2 linked regions of the Kribbella sp. NBC_01245 genome follow. The protein of the gene in region 2 binds, or shares a complex with, the protein of the main gene of each other region. Links are inferred from orthologs where the notes say so. Each region holds a gene or a part of one and is shown on either strand. Other genes may lie near its edges. The genes, in order: sucB and OG394_RS37855.

Region 1 (3,265 bases), 5.5 Mb from region 2 along the record:
CGTTGACCGGGCCCGAGATCTCGTCGTGGTCGGCGACAAAACGGGTTGCTCGCAGCCAATCGGTGAGGGAGAGGACTGGGAAGTACTGGGTTCCTGGGCCGAGGCGACCGCCAACGCACAGGCGGAACGGCAGGGAGAGAAGCTGGAACGCCCTGGCTTTGTTGTCGAGAACCACCGCCGTCCGCAGGATCGCGACCCGGGCACCGGCCTCGCGGGCGGGATCCGCCGCGCCGGACCAGAGCTCGGTCAGGCCCGCGAGGAAGCCGTCGCCGGTGGACGACTCCTCGGTGAGGATCTCGTCGCCGCGATCCTTGCCGTAGGCACCGACCCCGTTCTGTACGAGGAACACCGGCGCTTTACCCCCAGCACTGGCCTGGGCCGCGATGGCTCGGGCGAGGGTGGCGGTGGTGGTGACGCGGGATTCGCGCAGGGTGGACTTGTACGTCGGGGTCCACGGGCGGCCGATGGTGGCGCCGGCCAGGTTGATGACGACGTCCACGCCGTCGAGGGCCGACGGGTCGAGTTCACCTGCGGCCGGGTCCCAGCGGAGCTCGTCCGGCCTCTTGGGTTTGCGCCGGACCAGGCGGACGACCTCGTGGCCGTCCGCGATCAGGTCCTTCGTCAGCGCCGTACCCAGGAAGCCGGACGCACCGGCCAGCAGGTATCTGCTCATTTGTGTCGGTTGAATCAGACGTCGAACTGGGCTTCTTCGAGCCGCTGCTTGACCGCGGTCAGGTAGCGGGCCGCGTCGGCGCCGTCCACCAGGCGGTGGTCGTAGGTCAGCGCCAGGTAGACCATCTGCCGGATCGCGATCGTCTCACCGAGCTTCGGGTCCGTCAGCACGACCGGGCGCTTGACGACGGCGCCGGTGCCGAGCATGCCGACCTGCGGCTGGTTCAGGATCGGGGTGTCGAACAACGCGCCCCGGCTACCGGTGTTGGTGATCGTGAACGTGCCACCGGCCATCTCGTCGGGCAGCACCTTGTTGGTCCGGGTGCGCTCGGCGAGGTCGGAGATCTTCTTGGCCAGGCCGGCGATGTTCATGTCACCGGCGTTGTGCACGACCGGGACCATCAGGCCCTTCTCGGCGTCCACCGCGATGCCGATGTGCTCGGCGCCGTGGTAGGTCACCTCGCCCTTCTCGTCATCGATCGACGCGTTGAGCTTCGGGTACTGCTTGAGCGCGTCGACGGCCGCCTGCACGAAGAACGGCAGGAAGGACAGCTTGACGCCTTCGCGGGCCTCGAACTCGGCCTTCTTGGCGTTGCGCAGCTTGGCGATCTCGGTGACGTCGACCTCGACCACGGTGGTCAGCTGCGCCGAGACGTGCAGCGAGTTGACCATGTGGTTCGCGATGGCCTTGCGGATCCGGCTCATCTTCTCGGTCGTACCGCGCAGCGGGCTGACCTCGACCGAGGCCTTCGCCGCGGTGGGCGCGGTCGCCGTACCAGCTGAAGCGGCCGGAGCGGCAGCGGCGGCAGCCTTCTGCGCCTCGGCGGCGGCGATGACGTCCTGCTTGCGGATACGGCCACCGACGCCGGTGCCCTCAACGGAGTCGAGGTTGACGCCGTGCTCCGCGGCCAGCTTGCGGACCAGCGGGGTCACGTAGTTCTGACCGTCACCGGCAGCGCCGTTCGAGGAGGCGGTCGAGGCGGCCGGAGCCTGCGCAACGGGAGCCTGGGCCACAGGTGCCTGAGCAACGGGAGCCTGTGCGGCAGGTGCCTGAGCGGCGGGAGCGGGAGCGGCGGCAGCGGGAGCCGGAGCGGCGGCGGGAGCCGGGGTGGGCTCCGGAGCCGGTGCGGGCTTCTCCTCCTGCTTGGGTTCAGCGGGAGCGGGAGCAGCGGACTCGGCAGGTGCGGCCGGGGCGGCGGGCGCGGCCTCGGCCGGTGCGGAACCAGCGGCACCGACGATGGCCAGCTCGGCGCCGACCTCGACGGTCTCGTCCTCGGCGACCTTGATCTCGAGCAGCTTGCCGGCGACCGGCGACGGGATCTCGGTGTCGACCTTGTCCGTCGAGACCTCGAGCAGCGGCTCATCGACCGCCACGTCGTCGCCGACCTGCTTCAGCCAGCGGGTCACGGTGCCTTCGGTGACGCTCTCACCAAGGGCGGGCAGCACTACCGACGTACCGCCACCAGAGCCCGAGCCACCAGCGGCCGGAGCAGGCGCGGCCTCAGCAGCCGGCGCCTCAGCGGCAGGAGCCTCCTCAGCGGGTGCCTGCGCAGCGGGAGCCTCGGCAGCGGGAGCCTCAGCGGGCGCGGCGGCCTCAGCAGCGGGGGCCTCGGCGGCAGGGGCCTCGGCGGGGGCCTCCGAAGCGGCAGGCGCTTCGGCAGCGGGAGCGTCGGACGAACCGGTGCTCTCGCCGGCGTCGCCGATGACGGCCAGTTCGGCGCCGACCTCGACGGTCTCGTCCTCGGCGGCCTTGATCTCCAGCAGCGTGCCGGCGACAGGGGAGGGGATCTCGGTATCGACCTTGTCGGTCGAGACCTCCAGCAGGGGCTCGTCCACGGCAACCGTGTCACCGACCTGCTTGAGCCAGCGGGTGACGGTTCCTTCGGTGACGCTCTCCCCGAGGGCCGGCAGGGATACAGAGGTCGGCATGACGGTGGTTGCTCCTTCGTCTCTTTCGAAGTCTCGTGGCCAGCCTACGGTGCCGCGCGACGCGATGGGATCTGGGTCACGGCGAAACGGCCCGGAGGCTGTCAGACGTTGTCAGGTCAGTCAGTCATGGAAGTGCAGCGGCTTACCGGCGAGCGCGAGATGTGCCTCGCCGATGGCCTCGTTCTGGGTGGGGTGGGCGTGCACGAGCTGGGCCACGTCCGCGGGGTAGGCCTCCCAGTTGAAGATCAGCTGTGCCTCGCCGATCAGCTCGCCGACTCGCGAACCGACCATGTGCACGCCGACCACCTGGGCGTCCTTGGCCCGGACCAGCTTCACGAAACCGGTCGTCTTCAGGATCTGGCTCTTGCCGTTACCGCCGAGCGGGTAGTTGACCGTCTCGACCTCGCCATACTTTTCGACCGCCTGCGCCTCGGTCAGTCCGACGGACGCGACCTCGGGCTCGCAGTAGGTGACTCGCGGAATGCCCATCTCGTCGATCGGCGCGGGCGCGAGGCCGGCGATCTCCTCGGCGACGAAGATGCCCTGCTGGAAGCCGCGGTGGGCCAACTGGAGCCCGGGCACGATGTCGCCGACGGCGTACACGCCGGGCACGTTGGTGCGCAGCCGCTCGTCGGTGGTGACGAAACCGCGATCGAGTACGACG
Region 2 (4,764 bases):
GTACGACCACGGCCGGGATGATCTGGGTCGCGTGGCCGAAGCGATCGTCAGGGGTCGCGACCGACCTCAACGAGAACGGCGTCCGGGAGCTGGCGCTGCCACTGGGCGTCGTGGACGTGAAGGTGTGCGCGATCGATGGCACCTGGTCAGGGCTGAAGCTGGTCCGCCGGTTGGTCAACCGGTGAAATCCTGGTGAAGGCGGGGCGTGACGTTCGCCACAGCGCGTAGTGTACGAATCAGCTTGCGAACAGTGTCGGAACCGCCCTTTACGGTCTGTGCACAGGCCTTTGATCGACGGACCAGCCGGATCGGCCCCCGAACCGGTGCCGGACGCAACCAGTGGGGCGACTGGTCCGGTAGGCCCGGGCTGTAGAAGTGTGGGGCCTGCTATTAGCCTTGCCCTCGGGACCTACCCATAACTTTCGGCCCCATAACTTCGGCATGCACACCAGCGGCACTTGACACGATCGGAAGAGGCGAACTGCCCAGTGGCCACCGAGCCATCAGAAACGAACCCGCTTGCAGCCTTCGGCGCGAACGAATGGCTGGTCGACGAGATGTACCAGAAGTTCCTCCAGGATCCGAACTCGGTGGACAGGGCCTGGTGGGAATTCTTCAAGGGGTACACCCCGGATACCGGTGCGAACCGGACGACCAAGGGCACTTCCAACGACGCCCCGCGCCCGGATGCCGTTTCCGACAACAAGACGCCCGAGGCGCCCGGCCGTGGTACGGCTCCGGCCGCGCCCGCGTCGAGCATTGCCGCCACCGCGCAGCCGGTAGCTCCGGGTTCTCCCGCACCGGCCCAGCCAACGACGCCGACGGCGCCGAGCCAGCCGACCGCCGTACAGCCCAAGGCCGCGCAGCCGACCGCCGGGCAGCCCAACGCCGTACCCACCGCGGCCCCGGCCGCGAAAGCACCAGCAACTTCCCCGACCACAGCAGCACCTGCCGGTAGCGGCAGCCCGACCGGAGGCACGGTGAACCAGCCGCCCAGCGCGCAACCCAAGTCCGCACCCGCCCAGGCAGAGCCCGAGCGGACGATTCTGCGCGGTGCCCCCGCGCGGACCGTGCAGAACATGGAGTCGAGCCTCGAGGTCCCGACGGCCACCAGCGTCCGGCAGGTGCCGGTCAAGCTGATGATCGACAACCGGATCGTGATCAACAACCACCTCAAGCGCGCGCGGGGTGGCAAGGTCTCGTTCACCCACATGGTCGGCTGGGCTCTGGTCAAGGCGCTCAAGACGCTGCCCGAGATGAACGCGTACTACGAAGAGGTCGACGGCAAGCCGACGGTGGTGAAGCCGGCCCACATCAACCTCGGCCTGGCCATCGACATGCAGAAGCCCGACGGCACCCGGCAGCTGCTGGTGCCGTCGATCAAGGGCGCCGACACGATGACCTTCGCCGACTTCTGGATGGCGTATGAGGACATCGTGCGCCGGGCCCGCGACAACAAGCTCGCGCTGCCGGACTTCCAGGGCACGTCGATCAGCCTGACCAACCCCGGCACCATCGGCACCCAGCACTCCGTGCCGCGGCTGATGAAGGGCCAGGGCGCGATCGTCGGCGTCGGCGCCATGGAGTACCCCCCGGCGTACCAGGGGGCGGCCGAGGAGACGATGGCCAAGCTCGCGGTCAGCAAAGTGATGACGCTGACCTCGACGTACGACCACCGCATCATCCAGGGCGCCCAGTCGGGTGAGTTCCTGCGCCGGCTGCACAAGCTGCTGCTCGGCGAGGAGGGTTTCTACGACGAGATCTTCCAGGCGCTGCGGATCCCGTATGAGCCGATCCGCTGGGCCCAGGACCTGCCGCACAGCCACGAGGAGGACGTCTCCAAGCAGGCGCGCATCCTCGAGCTGATCCACGCCTACCGGGTGCGCGGCCACATCATGGCCGACACCGACCCGCTGGAGTACAAGCAGCGCAGCCACCCGGACCTGGACGTCGCCACGCACGGTCTGACCCTGTGGGACCTGGACCGTGAGTTCGCGACCGGGTCGTTCGGTGCGCAGAGCGATCGCCGCTTCCTCAAGCTGCGCGAGATCCTCGGCATCCTGCGCGACTCGTACTGCCGCACGGTCGGTATCGAGTACATGCACATCCAGGACCCGGAACAGCGCAAGTGGATCCAGGAGCGGGTCGAGCGGCCGCACACCAAGCCGCCGCGCGAAGAGCAGCTCCGCATCCTCGCCAAGCTGAACGAGGCCGAGGCGTTCGAGACCTTCCTGCAGACGAAGTACGTCGGCCAGAAGCGCTTCTCGCTCGAAGGTGGCGAGACGACCATCCCGCTGCTGGACGAGATCTGCGAAGAGGCCGCTGGTGCCGGGCTCGACGAGGTCACCATCGGCATGGCCCACCGCGGCCGGCTGAACGTGCTGGCCAACATCGTCGGCAAGTCGTACAGCCAGATCTTCCGCGAGTTCGACGGCAACATCGACCCGCGCACGGTCCAGGGCTCGGGTGACGTGAAGTACCACCTGGGCGCCGAGGGCGAGTTCGTGTCCGAGTTCGGCGACAAGATCAAGGTGTCGGTCGCGGCGAACCCGTCCCACCTGGAGACCGTCGACCCGGTCCTGGAGGGCATCACCCGCGCCAAGCAGGACATCCTGAACCAGGGCGCGGTCTTCCCGGTCCTGCCGGTGCTGGTCCACGGTGACGCGGCCTTCGCCGGCCAGGGCGTCGTCGCGGAGACGCTGAACCTGTCGCAGCTGCGCGGTTACCGCACCGGCGGCACGATCCACGTCATCGTCAACAACCAGGTCGGCTTCACCACCTCGCCGGCCTCGTCGCGTTCGTCCATGTACTGCACGGACGTCGCGCGGATGGTGCAGGCGCCGATCTTCCACGTGAACGGCGACGACCCCGAGGCCTGCATCCGGGTCGCGGATCTCGCCTTCGAGTACCGCCAGGCGTTCAACAAGGACGTCGTCATCGACCTGGTCTGCTACCGCCGTCGCGGCCACAACGAGGGCGACGACCCGAGCTTCACCCAGCCGTTGATGTACGACCTGATCGAGCAGAAGCGTTCGGTGCGCAAGCTCTACACCGAGTCCCTGATCGGCCGTGGCGACATCACCGTCGAGGAGGCCGAGCAGGTTCTGCGCGACTTCCAGCAGCGGCTGGAGCGGGTCTTCACCGAGGTGCGCGAGGCCAAGTCCGAGCCGGACACGCCGCCGCCGTACGTGACGGTGCCGGTCTACCCGGACAAGCCCGAGGGTCCGGACGCGACCGCGACCACGCCGGAGGTGCTGAAGAAGATCGCCGACGCGTACACCACGCTGCCGGAGGGCTTCACCGCGCACCCGAAGGTGCTGCCGCAGCTGCAGCGCCGGGCCGCCGCGATCACGCAAGGCCCGATCGACTGGGGTACGGCGGAGATCATCGGCTTCGGTTCGCTGCTGCTGCAGGGCCGTCCGGTCCGGCTCGCCGGTCAGGACAGCCGCCGCGGCACGTTCTCGCAGCGGTTCGCGACGATCATCGACCGGGTCACCGGTCAGGACTACACGCCGCTGCAGCACCTCGACGAGGGCCAGGAGAACTTCTACGTCTACGACTCGCTGCTCAGCGAGTACGCCGCGCTCGGTTTCGAGTACGGCTACTCGGTGGCGCGTCCGGAGGCGCTGGTGCTCTGGGAGGCGCAGTTCGGTGACTTCGTGAACGGCGCGCAGAGCATCATCGACGAGTACATCTCGTCCGGTGAGGCGAAGTGGGGCCAGAAGTCCGGGGTCGTGCTGCTGCTGCCGCACGGTTACGAGGGGCAGGGCCCGGACCACAGCTCGGCCCGGATTGAGCGCTTCCTCACGCTCTGCGCCGAGGACGCGATGACCGTCGCGCAGCCGTCGACCCCCGCGTCGTACTTCCACCTGCTGCGGCGCCACTCGCTCGGCGAGGAGCACCACCCGCTGATCATCTTCACGCCGAAGCAGCTGCTCCGGCTCAAGGCGGCCACCTCGCAGCCCGAGGAGTTCACTCGGGGTGCGTTCCAGCCGATCATCGGCGACACCGAGACGTCCACCGATCCCGCGGTCGCGAGTGGTGTCGAGCGGGTGCTGCTGTCATCCGGCCGCGTCGCCTGGGACCTGTTCGCCGAGCGCAAGAAGGTCGAGCCGGACAAGCTCAGCACCGCGATCGTCCGGGTCGAGCAGCTCTACCCGCTGCCGGTGGCCGAGATCCAGGCGGAGCTCGCCAAGTACCCGAACCTGCAGGAGATCCGCTGGGTTCAGGACGAGCCGGCCAACCAGGGCCCGTGGCCGTTCATGGCGCTGAACCTGACCCAGCACCTCGGTGGCAAGCCGTTCTACCGGGTGTCGCGGACGGACATGTCCGCGACGTCCGTCGGTTCGCACAGTGTGCACACCGCCGAGCAGTCCACGCTGCTGAAGCAGGCCTTCAGCTGACGTGTACTTCACCGACAGAGGGATCGAGGAGCTCGAGAGCCGGCGTGGCGAGGAAGACGTCACGCTGGCCTGGGTGGCCGAGAGGCTGCGCGAGTTCGTCGACCTGAACCCCGAGTTCGAAACGCCGATCGAGCGGTTCGCCACCTGGCTGGCCCGCCTGGACGACGAAGACGAGTAGGTAGTGCCCTTCGAGACACATCCGGTACGTCGGGTGCAGGCGGCTGACGGCGTCTCACCCGGCTCGGAGTGGCCTCATACGATCCCGGCCGTCGCGCAGCTCTTGCGCGACGGCCTCGATCTTTCCCCCGGCGTCACGTTCCTGGTCGGCGAGAACGGCGCGGGCAAATCCACCTTGGTCGAG

Evidence for each region.
Region 1: OG394_RS37855 (region 2) and sucB share a complex: the UniProt entries of both Bacillus subtilis proteins name them as parts of the 2-oxoglutarate dehydrogenase (OGDH) complex. The link is inferred for Kribbella sp. NBC_01245 from one-to-one orthologs.

What each region holds. Positions count from the first base shown.
Region 1 is NZ_CP108487.1:2,713,758-2,717,022, reverse strand. What follows is about bases 145-3,105. They hold sucB (2-oxoglutarate dehydrogenase, E2 component, dihydrolipoamide succinyltransferase), read right to left. Parts: upstream 2,602-3,105; coding sequence 688-2,601; downstream 145-687. Other genes in these bases: lpdA (dihydrolipoyl dehydrogenase), read right to left, coding at 2,722-3,105; OG394_RS11910 (TIGR01777 family oxidoreductase), read right to left, coding at 145-673. In the rest of the region: more of OG394_RS11910, read right to left, coding at 1-144; more of lpdA, read right to left, coding at 3,106-3,265. UniProt on the Bacillus subtilis protein: E2 component of the 2-oxoglutarate dehydrogenase (OGDH) complex which catalyzes the second step in the conversion of 2-oxoglutarate to succinyl-CoA and CO(2).
Region 2 is NZ_CP108487.1:8,225,883-8,230,646, reverse strand. What follows is about bases 144-4,603. They hold OG394_RS37855 (multifunctional oxoglutarate decarboxylase/oxoglutarate dehydrogenase thiamine pyrophosphate-binding subunit/dihydrolipoyllysine-residue succinyltransferase subunit), read left to right. Parts: upstream 144-488; coding sequence 489-4,403; downstream 4,404-4,603. Other genes in these bases: OG394_RS37845 (AAA family ATPase), read left to right, coding at 4,585-4,603; OG394_RS37850 (DUF6104 family protein), read left to right, coding at 4,405-4,581; OG394_RS37860 (DUF3052 domain-containing protein), read left to right, coding at 144-185. Also shown: more of OG394_RS37860, read left to right, coding at 1-143; more of OG394_RS37845, read left to right, coding at 4,604-4,764. UniProt on the Bacillus subtilis protein: E1 component of the 2-oxoglutarate dehydrogenase (OGDH) complex which catalyzes the decarboxylation of 2-oxoglutarate, the first step in the conversion of 2-oxoglutarate to succinyl-CoA and CO(2).